One region of the Gordonia rubripertincta genome, then DNA from elsewhere that is predicted to be linked to it. Evidence: riboswitches for the same ligand, from Rfam matches in the RefSeq annotation. Region 1 holds a riboswitch; the other holds the start of a gene.
What was found. Region 1 has a riboswitch for S-adenosylmethionine ahead of RVF83_RS14075 (bifunctional o-acetylhomoserine/o-acetylserine sulfhydrylase). Riboswitches for the same ligand answer to the same signal wherever they lie in the genome.

Region 1 (8,488 bases):
TCGTTGAGCGCCTTCTTGACGCCGCCGCGGTTGCGGCCGACGTCGTGATGGTTGAGGACCTCGGTGAGCACCACGTAACTGCCCGGGTCGAAACGCTGCATCAGCTTCGACGCCTGGTGCTCGAGGTAGCTCTGGACGGCGTACCGGCCACCGAGCAGCGGCTGCTCGTCGCCCTGCGGTTCATTGGCGAAGCGCTCGTCGAGTTCCGGTTCGCTGCGGTAGGACAGGTGCGCGATCTGACGGGCGATGCCCATCCCGGTCAGCGGCGTCTGGCCGGTTCCGTGGTAGTTGCCGCCGTGCCAGGCCGGGTCGGACTTGATGGCGGCGATCTGAGTGGTCTGGATGCCGATCTGGTCGGCGGTGGCGCGGGCGCCGACGGCCAGCACCAGTGCGCTTCGGACGCGGTCCGGGTATTCGATGGCCCACTCGAGTGCACGGGCTCCACCCATCGAACCGCCGAGAACTGCTCCGACGCTGCGGATTCCGAGGCGGTCGAGGAGTGCGACCTCGGCGCGGACCTGGTCGAGCACGGTTATCTGCGGGAACCGTGAACCCCAGGGACGGCCATCGGAGGCGAGGGACCCGGGACCGGTCGAGCCCTTGCAGCCGCCGAGCACGTTGGCCGAGATGACGCACCACTCATCGGTGTCGATCGCCTGGCCCGGGCCGATGAGGCCGTCCCACCAGCCGGGCGTCTCGTGCTCGGCGTCGGCGGGACCGGTGACGTGGGAGTCGCCGGTGAGGGCGTGCAGGGTGAGGATGACGTTGTCGCGGGACGGCGACAACGTCCCCCAGCGCTGGAACGCCAGGGTGACGTTGTCGATCCGTTCGCCGCTGTCGAGAGGCAGCGAGCCGATGCTCATGCCGACGAGCTTCCCGTCCGGGACCGATTCCCAGTCGGGCTGATCAGACGCTTGCGCGTTCAGGTCGATACTCACCGACAAAACTGCCTCACCTGTCCTATTTGGCGGCTGCGAAGCCCTGTTCGAGGTCCGCCAGGATGTCGTCGATTCCCTCGATACCCACGGCCAGGCGGACCAGGCCCGGGGTGACACCTGCGGCGAGCTGCTCCTCGGGGGTCAGCTGGCTGTGGGTGGTCGAGGCCGGATGGATCACCAGCGAACGGACGTCGCCGATGTTGGCCACATGGCTGTGCAGGGTCAGGGCGTCGACGAACTTCTTGCCCGCGTCCACACCGCCGTTGATCTCGAAGGCGATGATCGCACCCTGGCCCTTGGGAGCGAGTTCCTGGCCGCGCTGGTACCACGGCGAGGACTCGAGACCGGCGTAGGCGACGGACTCGACCTGGGCGTGACCCTCGAGGAACTTCGCGACCTTCTGCGCGTTGGAGACGTGACGCTCGATGCGCAGGCTCAGGGTCTCGAGGCCCTGGGCGAGCAGGAAGGCGTTGAACGGGGCGATCGCCGCACCGGTGTCGCGCAGCCACTGCACGCGGGCCTTGAGTGCGTAGGCCGGAGCGCCGAGGTCGGCGAAGACCGCACCGTGGTAGCTGGGGTCCGGGGTGGTGAAGCCGGGGAACAGGTCCTTACCGTCACGCTGGACGCGCCAGTCGAAGGTGCCGCCGTCGACGATCACGCCACCGATCGCGGTGCCGTGTCCGCCGATGTACTTGGTGGCCGAGTGGACGACGACGTCGGCGCCGTGGGCCAGCGGGTTGATCAGGTACGGGGTGGCGACGGTGTTGTCGATGATCAGCGGCAGGCCGTTGCGGTGTGCGACCTCGGAGATGCCCTTGATGTCGAGGATCTCGTTGTTCGGGTTCGAGATCGACTCGCCGTACAGCGCACGGGTGTTGTCCTTGATGGCCGCCTGCCACGACGCGGGATCCTCGGGATCCTCGACGAAGCTCACCTCGATGCCCAGCTTCGGCAGGGTGTAGTGGAAGAGGTTGTAGGTGCCGCCGTACAGACGCGGGCTCGACACCACGTGGCCGCCGGACTCGACGATGTTCAGGATCGAGTAGGTCTCGGCGGCCTGACCCGACGACACGAGCAGAGCCGCGACGCCACCCTCCAGGGCCGCGATCCGCTGCTCGACCGCGTCCTGGGTCGGGTTCATGATGCGGGTGTAGATGTTGCCCGGCTCCGCGAGACCGAAGAGGTTCGCCGCGTGCTGCGTGTCGTTGAAGACGTAGGAGGTGGTCTGGTAGATCGGCAGCGCCCGGGCGTTCGTGGCTGCGTCGGCGGCCTGGCCCACGTGGATCTGCTTGGTCTCGAAGCTCCAGTTGTCGGCCGGATTGGTGCCTTCGTTGGCATCAGACATGACTGTTGATCACTTTCTACGGTCGGCAGGGCCAAACTCGACCCTGTTGGGGTCCGACCTTCGGACCCGCGCTTGCCGGGGCTTCGCTTACGCGATCCCACAACCCGGTCATCACCCGGAGCACCCCACCGCGGTTGGAGGGTTGCCGATCAGCAAGCCGGGGCTTGTCGCTGATACTCATGACCTGGCGACAAGGATATAACACGGATGTGAGTGCCAGAGAACCCTCCCGGTCACGCCGAATCGAACTCGTCACCAGCCTTCGAAACCGTGTACTGGACGTGTCCTCCGAGCGGTTGAAATCGGCGGATGAGCAGCGCGAACTGCCTGTTCACAATCATTAGCAGTTCTCAGGGTCCTGTCAGGTTCGATTCGATGCCCTAACGTTCGGGTCAATCCCGGCGGAGGACGCCTTGTCATCCCGAAGCGTGTCCGGGTGCGGTGAGGAGTGCGCCTCATGCGGGCAATGGAGCATCTCAGGTCGCGTCGGACGTCGTTTCTGATCGCAACCGCGACCGGTGTGGCGGTGGCGTTGTCCTTCGGCCTGGTCGGCGGTGTCCCCGGGGCGAAGGCGGACTCGTGCGGCGCGGGCGCGGTCGTCATCGTGGGCGGCACCAACGACCCGGAGGGGCAGTACCTCGTCGGCGTGAAACAGCGCTACACGGGGCTCGGGCCCGACAACCAACCCGATCCGAACTCCCCGTACGCCGGCGACAACGCCTACCAGGTCATCTACGCGGACTACCCGACGACCCTGTGGCCGCTGGGAGCGACGGGATACGACTCGAGCGTCGCGCAGGGGACCGCGGCGACCAAGTCGTCGATCGCCGGCTACCAGTCGCAGTGTCAGGGCAAGCCCGTCGTCGTGGCCGGATACTCGCAGGGCGCCCGGGTGGCCGGTGACGTGCTGTCCGAGATCGGGAACGGCACGGCCGGTGAGGTCGTCGCGATCGACGAGAACGGTGAGCCGTTGCTCGACGACGACGGCAACCCGGTCATGGTGACCATCGACCCGGATGTCATCAGTGGCGAGCTGTACTCCGATCCGCGACGTGCCGGCGACAAGACCGGGCGGGGTATCGAGCTGTCGATGATCGGTGTGATCCCCGGTCTGACCATGTCGGGGCCGCGCGGCGCGAACGGTGCGGACGCCGGGTTCGGAACGGTGTCCGATCGTGTGGTGTCGGTGTGCATCGACGGCGACCCCATCTGTGACCTGCCGGATCCGTTGTACGACCCCATCGGTGCCATCGACGGCATCCTCGGATACCAGACGAAGCACTTCCTCTACCCGTATGCGATGTATCGCGACCCCGCGTCGCAGTGGGCGACGCGGCCGGTCTCGTGCAGCGGCGCGGGTACCGCGACCGGGACGGTCTGCATGGTCGGGGCGAAGTCCGCGTTCGCGGAGCTGGTCCAGGGCTGGGCCAACGACATCGGATACACCGGCGAGATCGGCGACTTCCTGTCCGGCCGTCCGACGATCGGCCTGCCGCTAGGCATCACGCTGGCCAATCTGCAGCCCGTCGTCCGGCTGGTCCAGGGATTCCTGCCGCCGCTACCGCAACTCGGTTACGGGGCCTATCTGCCCGACCTCTTCGTGTTCGAGGACATCCTGCAAGGCATCGTGAGCCTGTCCCCGGCCCGCCTCATGCGTGGTGTGAACGCACTCGCCGCCAGCGTGCGCAGCATCGTGTTGCTGCCGGTGAACTTCGTGCGGTACTGGGCGGGCGCGATCGTCGGACCGACGATCACCTCGCAGCCGAACGCCCTCGCACTGCCGGCCGACGACGACTCCTCCACAACACTTGCGCTGGCCCGGTTCGTCGCCACCGTCGACGACGATCCCGAGACCACAGCACCGGAGATCGAGGCAGCGGGCAGCGGTACCGGTTCGCCTGCGGTCGCCGAGGTGGCCGTCGGCCCGTCGACCGGGGGCACCTCGACGGGCGGGGACACCTCGACGGACGGGGACACCTCGACGGACGGGGACACCTCGATACCGGCCGTCGAATACGACAACACCCCGGCCGGCGGTGGAGGCGGGACCGACCCGTCGACCGGCGGCGATCCGGGCGTCACGCGGTCGGAGACCGACTCGTCGGCTGGACCGTCGAGTGACGACGCCTCGGGTTCGGCCGGTCCCGGCGGCGATTCCGGCAGCACCGACTCCGGGAACTCGGAGTCCGGCGGTTCGGACTCGAGCGGTTCCGGCGGCCCCGACAGCAGTAGCGGAGGTTCGACGTCGGACTCCGCCGGCAGCGGCTCGGATTCCAGCAGCCCCGGCGACAGCGGTGGCGGTTCGGACAGTTCCTCCGGCGGTGACTCCGGCTCGGAGTAATCCCCTGCACACAGGCTCGTCTTTCGCCATGTGAACGAACTCACCGGTGCTAGGGGAATGGCGGTGCCGGACGGCCGGTTGGCATGAGGCGTGCCTGAAGCCCCCACGTCGACCGCCGGTGCACCGGACGGCCTCGCTCTCACCGCGCTCGACGACACGACATCGGACGTCGCTGAGCGTCCCTCATCGGGGATCTCGAGGCGTGCCCGCCGGCTGACCATCCTCGCGCTCGCCCTGGGCGGTTTCGGTATCGGGACCACCGAGTTCGTCGCGATGGGTCTGCTGCCGAACATCGCCGGGTCTCTAAGCGTCTCCGAGCCCACCGCCGGACACGTCATCTCTGCCTATGCACTCGGTGTGGTGGTCGGCGCTCCGCTGATCGCAGCGCTCACGGCGCGGATGTCACGGCGGGTGCTCCTGATCTCCCTGATGGTGGCATTCACCATCGGAAACCTCGCCACCGTCCTGGCGCCGTCGTACGAACTCCTTCTCGTGGCGCGATTCGTCGCCGGCCTTCCGCACGGTGCGTACTTCGGCGTCGCGGCGCTGGTCGCCGCGCACCTGGCGGGTCCGCGGAATCGCGCCAAGGCGGTCGGGCAGGTGATGCTCGGTCTGTCGGTCGCGAACGTCGTCGGCGTACCTGCCGCGGCCTGGCTGGGGGAGACGTTCGGTTGGCGCACCGCCTTCGCGATCGTCGTGGTCGTCGGCGTCGCGACCGTCGTCTCGCTGTCCCGCGTGCTTCCGAGCCTGTCCGGCATGACGATCACCGACCCGCTGACCGAGCTCGGCGCGCTCCGGCGATCGCAGGTGTGGTTCACCCTGGTGATCGGTGTCGTCGGCTTCGGCGGGATGTTCGCCTTCTACACGTACCTGAACTCGGCCCTCACCTCGGTGACGGGACTGCCGGTCTCGGTCGTCCCCATCGCCCTGATGCTGTATGGACTGGGCATGGTGACCGGCAACTTCGTCGGCGGCTGGGCGGCCGACCGCAACGTCTCGACCGCGATCCTCGCCGGACTGTCCACCAGTGCGGTGACGCTCGCAGCCTTCGCCGTACTCGCCGAGAATGCCTGGGCGGCACTCGCACTCACATACCTCGTCGCGCTGACCGGAACGACGATGATCCCCGCGCTACAGACACGCCTCATGGATGTGGCGGCCGACGCCCAGACGTTGGCCGCCGCCCTCAATCACTCGGCGCTCAACATCGCCAACGCCGCAGGTGCGTTCCTCGGGGGCGTGGTGGTCGGTGCCGGGTGGGGATTCCTGTCACCGGCGGTGATCGGCGCGTTCTTGGCCGTCGCCGGCATCGCGGTCGCGGTCGTCGCGTTCGTGACCGCGGGCCGGCGCCCGGTACGCGCCTGAGCGGGGGACGTCAGCCGTTGGTGGGCGGCGTCGCGATCGTCTTCGACAGGTAGAGCGGCTCGCCGAGCTTGTTGATCAGCTCGAGCTGCGTCTCGAGGTAGTCGATGTGCTCTTCCTCGTCAGCGAGGATCTTCTCGAGGAGGTTCGCGCTGGTGATGTCGCCCTTCTCGCGGCACATCGCGACGCCCGGGCGCAGGCGTTCGACGACCTCGACCTCGATCGCCATGTCCGACTCGAACTGTTCGCGGATGGACTGACCGATACGCAGCGGCAGCAGGCGCTGGTAGTTCGGCAGCGCGTCGAGGAAGAGGATGCGGTCGGTGAGGATCTCCGCGTGCGTCATCTCCTCGATGGACTCGGCACGGGTCTTGGCGGCGATCTCCGTGAGACCCCAGCTCTCCTGCATCTTCGCGTGGAGGAAGTACTGGTTGATCGCGGTCAGCTCGCTTGTGAGCTGCTCGTTGAGAAGTGCAATGACCTCGTCGTCGCCACGCATTTGACAGCCTCCCGTTAGCCGAAGAATCGTAGTGATGAAGCTAACACGGCAAAACGCCCCGCGCGCGTCACTCGCGCGAGGTTGTTAACGGAGTTGTCGGATGTCAGATCACGCAGCGCTCGTCGAGGTGGCCAGCCTTTCACTCAGGATGCTGTCGAGCTTCTCCAGGCAGGTACCGCATCCCTCGCCCGCGCCGCAGCGGTCGCTGATGTCGTCGACGGTGAAAGCCCCGGCATCGCAGTGCTCATGAACCTCGTCGACGGTGACCGCGCGGCAAATACAAACGAACATCTCGGGACCTAACCTCGTGCCTGGATTAGGTAATGCTTACATACCTGCCCGGGGTGCGCAAGGGTTGCCTTACCTCTTTCTCGTCTCATTCCGAGACGTCGTGGAGCTGTCCTCGGACCGGTGCTGCGGGCGTCGGTCTGTCGGACCACGTCCGTAGGATGTGACCCCGTGCCACTCTCCCTCTCCACGGTCAACGTCAACGGAATCCGCGCGGCGGTCAAGCATCGTTCCGAGACCAACCGCGGCTTCCTGCCCTGGTTGGAGGACTCGTCGCTCGATGTCGTGCTGCTGCAGGAGGTGCGGGCGAGTGGAGACCTCGCCCGGGACGCCCTCGCCCCTGCCCTCGACGCCGGATGGCATCTCACGATGAGTGAGTCGTCGGTCAAGGGGCACGCCGGTGTCGGCGTGCTGACACGCACCGAGCCGGCCGCCGTCCGTTTCGGTTTCGGAAGTGCGGAGTTCGACGACCTGGGCCGCTACCTCGAGGTCGACCTCGACACCGACCTCGGGCCGGTGACCGCGGCCAGTCTGTACCTGCCGAAGGGTGCGGCGCTCACCGACGCCGAGAAGGACATCGCCAAGTACGAGGAGAAGGAGCGGTTCCTCGACGAGTTCGGCGCCCACCTCGGTCGGCTCGTCCGCAGCGACCGCCACGTCGTCGTCGGCGGCGACTGGAACATCGCCCACGCCGAGGCGGACATCAAGAACTGGAAGGGCAACCTGAAGAGCCCGGGCTTCTTGCCGCATGAGCGCGCGTGGGTGGGTGGTCTCCTGGAAACCGGTTGGCACGACGTCACCCGGGAGCTCTATCCCGGTGAGAGCGGCCCGTACTCGTGGTGGTCGTGGCGCGGCAAGGCGTTCGACAACGACTCCGGCTGGCGGATCGACTACCAGCTCACCAACCGTTCACTGGCCGAGCGTGCGGTGAAGGCCACGGTCGATAGGGCTGCTGCATACGACCTGCGCTGGTCCGATCACGCGCCGGTCACCGTCGTCTACGAGTGAGGCGGGCGCCCGCGTAAAAGGGCTTTGCGCGTGGTGCGAAAATGGGCCAATGAGTTCTGACGTCCCCGCATCCGGCGCCGCCCGCCCCCGCGTACTGTCGGGAATCCAGCCCACCAGCGATTCCTTTCACCTCGGCAACTACCTGGGGTGCGGTTCGACAGTGGGTGGCCCTTCAGGACGATTTCGAGGCGTTCTACTTCATCCCGGACATGCACGCGATCACGGCATCGTTCGATCCGAAGACTCTCGCCGAGCGCACGCGGTTGTCAGTCGCGCAGTTGCTGGCCGTCGGCGTCGATCCCGAGCGCTCCACGATCTACGTCCAGTCGCACATCCCGGAGATCGCTGAGCTGACCTGGGTGCTGTCGTGCATCACCGGTTTCGGTGAGGCGAGCCGGATGACGCAGTTCAAGGACAAGTCGGCCAAGCAGGGCGTTGACGCCGCCGGCGTCGGGCTGTTCACCTATCCGATCCTGATGGCCGCCGACATCCTCGCGTTCCAGGTGGATCAGGTGCCGGTGGGTGAGGACCAGCGTCAGCATCTCGAACTCACCCGTGATCTCGCGCAGCGGTTCAACTCGCGATTCGGCAAGGTCCTCAAGGTTCCCCAGGCGTACATCGTCAAGGAGTTCGCCAAGATCTACGACCTCCAGAACCCGACCGCCAAGATGAGCAAGTCGGCCGAGACCGACAAGGGCCTCATCAAT
Region 2 (8,488 bases), 2.6 Mb from region 1:
GGTCGCCCAGGAGGCCATCGACCGTCTCGCCGCTCACCCCCACGAGGCCAACGAGCCCTCGCGCGGCTGACGCCACCCGCGCAGTCATTCACGACCGCCGACGACACACGCTGTCGTCGGCGGTTCGTGTTCTTCCGAGGCGAAAGCGGAATCGCCACCTCCGGCCGCGATCGCTACGTGCAGCGATCGTGAGCCGGAAGCGGCGATTGCGCGTCGGGTCGGTCAGGCCACTCGGTGGCGGATGTCGGCGAAGGCCGGGAGCACCTGCTCGCGTATCCGGCTGTCGGTGGCCGAACCGTCGATCGGGACCAGGATCACCGCGTCGGCGACCTCGGCGGCATAGATGTCGCGCAGCAGGGTGATCAGGCCGTGGGTCGTGCCGACGTAGCGGATGGTGTCCGAGTTGTCGGCGGCGATTCCGGCCTGCTCGACGGCGGCGCGTGCCGATGCCGCGTTCGGCGCGATCGCCACCTCGATCTCGAGGGCCACGACGAAGTTCGCCTGGTCGTGGGTGCCGGCCCGCAGCAGCGAGCGCGCTCGCTGGGCGTCCCGCAGGGTCTCGCGACGCACGATGATCGGGAAGGTCTGGGCAACGGCATCTCCCGCGATCGCGACCTGGAAGCCGGGACGGCCGATGGTGACCGCGTTGCGCGGAGTGTCGAGTTGGACGGTCATGCGGGGTACCCCTCGTCGAGTTCGGGTCGGTCGGTGGTCGTGGTGGCGCAGAGCGTGCCGAGCGCGTCGAGCAGGCGGTCGACGTCGTCAGAGGTGGTGCCCGCACCGAAGCTCGCGCGGACGGCCCCTTCGGGATGACCGAGTCGCTTGAGCAGCGGGTGGGCGCAGAACTTGCCGTCCCGCACCCCGATTCCGTGCTCGCTGCTCAGGTATTCGGCCACAGCCCGCGGGGCGAAGCCGTCGACGGTGAAGCCGGCGATGCCGACGCGGTCGGTCGAGTCGGTGAAGATCTGCAGGGGACGTACGCCGCCGATGCGGGAGAGGCCGGCGTCGAGCCGTTCGCAGAGCCGGAGTTCGTGGAGGCCGATGGCCTCCGGCCCCAGCTCGGCGAGCGCGGTGCACGCCTCGGCGATCGACACGGCGCCGAGCACGTTCGGCGAGCCGGCCTCGTGGCGGGCGGCGCCGGTGTGCCAGGTGGTCCCGGCCGAACTCTCCTCGCCACCCAGCTCGACGTCGGCGGTCGCTCCCCCGCCGGCGAGGTACGGGTCGGCGGCGTCGAACCAATCGGAACGTCCGATCAGGACGCCGGCACCGAAGGGTGCGTAGGCCTTGTGTCCGGAGAAGGCGAGGTAGTCGATGCCGTGGCTGACGATCGAGATGGGGCGATGCGCGACGAGCTGCGCCGCGTCGACCAGGATGCGTGCGCCGTGGCGGTGGGCGATCGAGGCCAGCCGACCGATCGGCAGGACCTCGCCGGTGACGTTCGACGCGGCGGTCACCGCGAGAAGCGACGCCGGTTTCGACGCGAGTTCGGCCTCGATCGCCACCAGGGTGTCCTCGATGGTGTCGCAGGCGGTGACGACGCGGGCCCGGTTTCCACCGTCCTTCGGTGCGCACCACGGCAGCAGGTTGGCGTGGTGCTCGATGTCGAGGACCACGACGTCGCCGGGCGTGATGTGGGCGGCGAGGTTGATCGCGTCGGTGGTGTTGCGGGTGAAGACGACGGTGTCGCCGACGCGGCCGCGGACGAAATCGCGCACGGTCTCGCGGGCGGCCTCGTAGCGGCGGGTGGTGACCTGCGAGAGGTGACCTGCACCGCGGTGCACGCTCGCGTACTCGCCGAGGGTGCCGGCGACCTGCGCGGCCACCGACGCCAGCGCCGGGGCGCTCGCCGCGTAGTCGAGATTGGCGTACCGGACGCTGAATCCGGCGGCGACGGGAACCTGCGCATCCGCACCGACCACCGATGCGAGCGCGGGGATGACGGGCGCCCGGTCCGCGATGGCGGACACCGCGGCACTGGCCGGACGGACAGAGGTGACGGGTGCCGAGAGCACAGCAGTCATGACAAGAACTCCTCGAGAATCCACACTTGCCGCATTCGGGTTCGAACGCAGCCAGGTCGTCACCCGGAGCACCCCACCGTGGAGGAGGGTTGCCGACCAGCGAGCCGGGGCTTGTCACTGGTACTCATGACCTGCGACAAGGTTCGCGGATCCCGGAGAAAAGTGTCAATTTAGATTCACCGTGATTCCTAGTTAGGACAGGCTTACCTGTACCCTGGCAGTCGTGTCATCGAGTGAGGTCTTCGTGTTGTCGCGTCCGCACGGCACCGTGCGGGGCGAAGGGGTGGTCCGGTCGTTCACCGACGTCGACGGGGCGTCCGCCGCGCTACGGGAGGGCGAGGTCGAGTCGCTGACCGGCGCGATTCCCTTCGATGTCCGCGACCCGGCGGCACTGGTCGCCCCCGCACGACTCCGGACCGGCGAGCCACCGCTGCCCGGGACCGGCCCGTTGTCGCGGCGAGCGATCTCGACCGTGCTCCACCCCGACGCCGAGGAGCACCGCGAACGTGTCGCGCACGCGGTGAAGCGCATCGTCGCGGGCCACGTCGGAAAAGTGGTGCTCGCGCGCAGCGTCGACCTCGTGCTCGACGAGCCGGTTCGGCCGGCCGAGTTCGTCGACGCCCTGGCCGGCGGCAATGCCGGACACAACGCCTTCGGCGTGGATGTCGGCGCCGCAACAGGTTCGGGCACGTGGCTGATCGGCGCAAGTCCCGAGGTACTGCTCCGGAAGTCGGGTTCGACGGTGACCTGTCACCCCTACGCGGGTTCGGCCCCACGGTCCGCCGACCCCGCCGTCGACCGTGCAACCGCCGACGAATTGCTGTCTTCGGCAAAGGATCTCGCGGAACATGCGTTCGTCGTCGACCATCTGCGTGAACGCCTGGGACTCCTCTGCGACGACATCGACGCGCCTACGGCGCCGAAGCTCGAGTCGACCGGCGAGGTCTGGCATCTCGCCACCCCGATCCGCGCGACGCTCCGCGATCCGGCGACCACCGCCCTCGACCTCGCACTGCTCCTCGGCCCCACCCCCGCGGTGTGCGGAACACCGAGTGACGTTGCCGCACAGATCATCCGCGACGTCGAGGGTGACCGCGGCTTCTACGCCGGCGCGGTCGGCTGGTGCGACGCCGCCGGCGACGGCGAATGGATGGTGACCATCCGCTGCGCCGAACTCGCCGCCGATGGTCGGAGCCTGCGCACCTGGGCGGGCGGCGGCATCGTCGAACACTCCGACCCGCAGGCGGAGCTGGACGAGACCGCGTTCAAACTGCGGACCGTCCTGAACGCGCTGGGGATCCGCACGATCTGAAGCAGGCGACGGCGACAAACCACCCTTTTCCGGCAAACCCAGCACCCCCGAAGGGTTGTCACTCTGCCGAGAACGGGGGGGTTACGCGTCAGCCGAGCGCCTGATCCAGATCCGCGAGCAGGTCGTCGATGCCCTCGAGGCCGACCGAGAGACGGACGACGGAGTCGCTGAGACCGATCGCGGCGCGTCCTTCGGGCCCCATCGCGCGGTGCGTGGTGGTGGCCGGGTGGGTGATCAGCGACTTGGAATCGCCGAGGTTGTTGGAGATGTCGATGACCTTCAGCGCGTTGAGGACCTCGAAGGCGCGCTTCTTGCCGTCGATGCCGTCGTGGTCGTTGAGCTCGAAGGTCACCACGGTCCCGCCACCGGACATCTGACTCTTGGCCAGCTCGAACTGCGGATGTGACTGCAGGAACGGGTATTTGACCCAGCGTACGCGCGGGTCGGCTTCCAGGAACTCGGCGATGCGCAGGGCCGAGGACACCGAGGCGTCGACGCGCAGGCGCATCGTCTCCAGACCCTTGACCAGCGTCCAGGCGTTGAACGGGCTCAGCGCCGGGCCGGTGTGGCGCATCAGCTGCTGCACCGGGCCCTCGATGTACTCCTTGGCGCCGAGGACGGCACCGCCCATGACGCGCCCCTGGCCGTCGATGTGCTTGGTGCCCGAGTAGACGATGACGTCGGCGCCGAGATCCAGGCCGCGCTGCAGCAGCGGGGTGGCGAAGACGTTGTCCAGCACCACCTTCGCACCCGCGGCGTGAGCCAGCTCAGAAACCTTGGCAACGTCGACGAGCGTCTGCATCGGGTTGGACGGGGTCTCGAAGAAGACCGCGGTGGTGGGCTTGGACAGCGCCCGCTCCCACTGTTCGAGATCCTCGCCGTCGACGAACTCGGTCTCGACGCCCCAGCGCGGCAGGATCTCGTTGCACACGACGAAGCACGAGCCGAACAGGCTGCGGGCGGCGACGAGCCGGTCACCGGCCTTGAGCAGCGCACCGAGCGCCACGAACACCGCGGCCATGCCGCTGGCGGTCGCGAAGCAGGCCTCGGCACCTTCGAGCCGGCGCAGCCGCTCCTGGAACATGTGGACCGTCGGGTTGCCGTACCGGGAGTAGACGAACCGCTGGTCCTCGCCGGTGAAGGCGCGCTCGGCGGCCTCGGCGGAGTCGTAGACGTAACCGCTGGTCAGGTACAGCGCCTCGGCGGTCTCGTGGAAACCGGAGCGGGCGAGGCCACCGCGGACGGCGATGGTGTCGGGCGAAAGACCTTCCGGCAGTTCATATCCCACGGACAGATCAGGACTCACGATTGCCTCCACGGCAGATTTTCGGCGCGCCATCCAGACGCACCTCGATGGTCGTTCTCGTCGAGGGCACCCTCGAACCCGTCGACCACGTTGTAGGCTTTGCCGATTCCGTCGGCGGTCGCCGCCTCGGCCGCACCGATCGATCGGTGCCCGGAGCGGCAGAGAAAGATGACCTCGTGGTCGTCGGTGACCCCGGCGCTGCGCAACTGGTCGACGAACTGCTCGTTGCGACGACCTTCGGGGAACGTCGTCCATTCGGCGAAGATCGTGCGTTTGCCCAGTATCTCGAGGTCGGGGACACCGACGAAGGACCATTCGGCCTGCGTCCGACAGTCGACGAGGACCGCGTCGGGGTTGTTCTCGAGCTTCTCCCACGCTTCTCGCGGGGTCAGGTCGCCGGCATAGGTCATGAGGAGCACACCTTCCATTCGCCGTTCTCGCGCACCACGGTCGTATCCACGACCTGCTTGTCATCGGGCTTGTCCTTATAGTGCCAATGGACCTTCGCGGTCGCCCGGTCACCGTCGACCACCAGATCGGTGATCTCGGGGATCTCGATGGGGCCGTTCGCATCCAGCGACGCCTGGTTCTCGGCCAGGAATCGGGCCTCAGAGACGAACTCGACCTTGTTCAGGTCCGCATCGCAGGTGTTCGCGCGGTACTCGGCGTAGTTCGGGCCGTTGCGGGCCGTGTACTGGTCGTTGATCGCGTACTGGACCAGCGCGTCGGCGCTGACGCGGTCCTCAGGTGGCCGCGAGATGTTCGAGAGCACGATCCCCAGCACGAACAGCCCGACCAGACCCGCCGCCACGAAGAACGGCCACGCGTTCTTCCAGTTCGGTGGTCCCTCCTCGACGAGGGCGGCGTCGACGTTGTCGTTCGACGCGGCCTTGCCGAGGGCAGGCTTCTTCGCGGGCGCGGCGCCCCGGGAGGTGTTCCGGGCTGCGGCGCCCTTACCGGAGGGCTTGTCGGGGCCCCCGCCTGCAGCTTTGGCCATGGCGCGAAGTGTAACGACAGTCCGGGTGTGACCTCCGTCCGGCTTCTCCGGCCGCCATCGCGTCGAATCACGCGGGCACCGAATCCGCACTCGGTAAGGTGGGCCTAACCTAACCCCGACCGACGAGGAACCCACATGCGTCTGCTTTCCCATCGACTGTCCGGAATCGCGCTCGCGGCGACCGTGGCGGCCCTCGTGGTGAGCTCCTGCGCCGCTCCCGAGGAGAAGGTCGCCGACGATTCGGCGTCCGTCCCGACCCCCGAGACCGGCTCGATTCCCGTCACCGTGCAGCAGGCCTACGCGCCCGCGGTCGTCGAGAAGGCACCCACGCGGATCGCCGCGCTGGGAGTGGGCGACGGCGACACCCTGCTCGCCCTCGGCGTCATGCCGACGACGATCGCCCCGTTCGCCGATCCCGACCAGGCGACCGCGCCGTGGAACGCCGAGCTGATCGGCAACGCGCAACCGGTGGTCCTCGCCAACACCTCGGCGGCTCTCGGCAACGAGATCCCCAAGGCGCTCGCCACCAGCCCGGATCTGATCACCGCCGTGGGCGCCGACCCCACCCGCGACCAGTTCGACCTGCTCAGCAAGACCGCACCCACAATCCTCCGGCCCGCCCAGTACAAGCCCTGGCAGGTGCCGTGGAAGGCGCAGACGATCCAGATCGGCACCGCAATCGGGCAACCCGACCTCGCCCGGCGCAAGGTCGGCGAGACCGAGGCCTTCCTCGCGGGCATCCGGTCGGAGAACCCGCAGTTCGCCGGCAAGACCGCCGTCGTGGTGACCGCGAGCCCGACCGGCGGGGTCTCGGTGTACGGGCCCGAGGACGGCCGCGCCCAAACCGTCGCCGGCTACGGCCTCACCTTCCCACCCGCTCTCCGGGACGCGATCACCAGCGGGTTCTACGGCGAACTGCCCGCTGAGAGCCTCGACCGGCTCGACGCGGCCGACATCGTCGTCGCCGTCGACTGGGAGGGCTCGAACGACAAGCTGCGGGCCAACCCCGCGTTCACCCGGCTCGAGGCGGCTCGATCCGGACGTGTCGTCTATCTGCCCCAGGAGGTCGGCAGCGCCATGTCCGTGCCGACCGTGCTGACGATCCCGTGGGTGGCCGATCGAGCCGTCGCGCCCATCGCCGAAGCGGCCGGCTCACGCTGACGCCCGGGACGCGACGTCATCACGGTGACGTCGACAAGTGAGGATTACCTCACAGCTAATTTTGGGAGTGGACACCGAGCGCCTACCGTAGAAGGGATAGGCCATATCCAAGCGTGTCGACACCAGAGCACCGTCGAGGCGCGCCGAGCAACGGAAGACACCTACCCCATGAGCGACAACAGCCGCCCGCTTCGGGTTGCGATCGTCGGTGCCGGTCCCGCCGGGATCTACGCCGCCGACGCGTTGATGAAGTCCGACACCGCGAAGGATCGCGGCGTCAGCATCGACCTCTACGAGCGTATGCCGGCTCCGTTCGGTCTGATCCGTTACGGCGTCGCGCCTGATCACCCGCGCATCAAGGGCATCATCACCGCGCTGCACAAAGTCCTCGACAAGCCGCAGGTCCGCCTGCTCGGCAACGTCGACTACGGCACCGACATCACCCTCGACGAGCTGAAGTCGCACTACGACGCGATCATCTTCTCCACCGGCGCCACCGACGACCGCGTACTGGACATCCCCGGCATCGACCTCGAGGGCAGCTACGGCGCCGCACAATTCGTCGCCTGGTACGACGGCCACCCCGACTTCCCCCGCACCTGGCCGCTGGAACAGGAGAAGGTCGCCGTCATCGGCGTCGGAAACGTCGCCCTCGACGTGGCGCGCGTTCTCGCAAAGACCGGCGACGAGCTGCTGCCCACCGAGATCCCGGCCAACGTCTACGAGGGTCTCAAGGCCAACAAGGCCATCGAGGTGCACGTCTTCGGTCGCCGCGGACCGGCGCAGGCCAAGTTCACCCCGCTCGAGCTCAAGGAGCTCGACCACTCGCCGAACATCGAGGTCATCGTCAACCCCGAGGACATCGACTACGACGAGGGTTCGACCGTCGCCCGCCGCGGCTCGAAGATCACCGACCAGGTCGCGACGATCATCGAGAACTACGCGATCCGCGAGCCCAAGCAGGGTGCGATCCACAAGCTCTTCCTGCACTTCTTCGAGAGCCCCACCGAGATCCTCGGCGAGGACGGCAAGGTCGTCGGCCTGCGCACCGAGCGCACCCAGCTCGACGGCACCGGCAACGTCAAGCCCACCGGCAAGATCACCGACTGGGAGGTCGGAGCGGTCTACCGTGCGGTCGGCTACCTCTCGGACAACCTGCCCGGCATCCCCTTCGACTCGCAGGCGGGGGTCATCCCCAACGAGGCCGGACGCGTGTTCGACGAGGGTGAGCAGCTCACCGGCGTCTACACCACCGGTTGGGTCAAGCGCGGTCCGGTCGGCCTCATCGGCCACACCAAGGGCGACGCCAACGAGACGGTCGACTGCATCCTCAAGGACATGGAAGCCGAGAAGCTGCTCGAGCCCGCCACCCCGGGCGAGGACGCGATCATCGAGCTGCTCGAGTCCAAGAACATCCCGTTCACCACGTGGGACGGCTGGTACCGCCTCGACGAACACGAACGCGCGCTCGGCGCCGCCGAGGGCCGCGAACGCGTGAAGGTCGTCGAGCGTGAGGACATGCTCGCCGCGTCGGAACCCCACAAGGTGGCGCGTCCGTCGGCCTGAGCGGACACCGCAACATCAACGACGAGGGGCGACCGGGTTCTCACCGGCCGCCCCTCGTCGTCTGTCCTTAGCGGGACTCAGCGACCCGGGATCGAGGGCACTCCCTTGACGGTGTTGCCGCCGCC

Region 2: it holds a riboswitch for S-adenosylmethionine, as region 1 does, so the genes downstream of both, RVF83_RS02050 (aminotransferase class V-fold PLP-dependent enzyme) here and RVF83_RS14075 (bifunctional o-acetylhomoserine/o-acetylserine sulfhydrylase) in region 1, are expected to answer to the same signal.

What each region holds. Positions count from the first base shown of each region.
Region 1 covers NZ_CP136136.1:3,092,405-3,100,892, forward strand. Annotated here, with positions in the region: gene metX (homoserine O-acetyltransferase MetX) at 1-944, opposite strand, end outside; gene RVF83_RS14075 (bifunctional o-acetylhomoserine/o-acetylserine sulfhydrylase) at 961-2,283, opposite strand; SAM riboswitch class IV at 2,347-2,468, opposite strand; gene RVF83_RS14080 (cutinase family protein) at 2,741-4,624, shown strand; gene RVF83_RS14085 (MFS transporter) at 4,715-5,989, shown strand; gene bfr (bacterioferritin) at 6,000-6,485, opposite strand; gene RVF83_RS14095 ((2Fe-2S)-binding protein) at 6,594-6,776, opposite strand; gene RVF83_RS14100 (exodeoxyribonuclease III) at 6,945-7,781, shown strand; partial or broken gene trpS (tryptophan--tRNA ligase) at 7,831-8,488, shown strand, end outside.
Region 2 covers NZ_CP136136.1:479,334-487,821, forward strand. Annotated here, with positions in the region: gene RVF83_RS02040 (inorganic diphosphatase) at 1-70, shown strand, start outside; gene RVF83_RS02045 (hypothetical protein) at 223-675, opposite strand; gene RVF83_RS02050 (aminotransferase class V-fold PLP-dependent enzyme) at 672-2,021, opposite strand; SAM riboswitch class IV at 2,039-2,153, opposite strand; gene RVF83_RS02055 (isochorismate synthase) at 2,266-3,333, shown strand; gene RVF83_RS02060 (O-succinylhomoserine sulfhydrylase) at 3,422-4,639, opposite strand; gene RVF83_RS02065 (rhodanese-like domain-containing protein) at 4,636-5,049, opposite strand; gene RVF83_RS02070 (DUF4878 domain-containing protein) at 5,046-5,636, opposite strand; gene RVF83_RS02075 (ABC transporter substrate-binding protein) at 5,772-6,797, shown strand; gene RVF83_RS02080 (FAD-dependent oxidoreductase) at 6,966-8,363, shown strand; gene RVF83_RS02085 (hypothetical protein) at 8,441-8,488, opposite strand, start outside.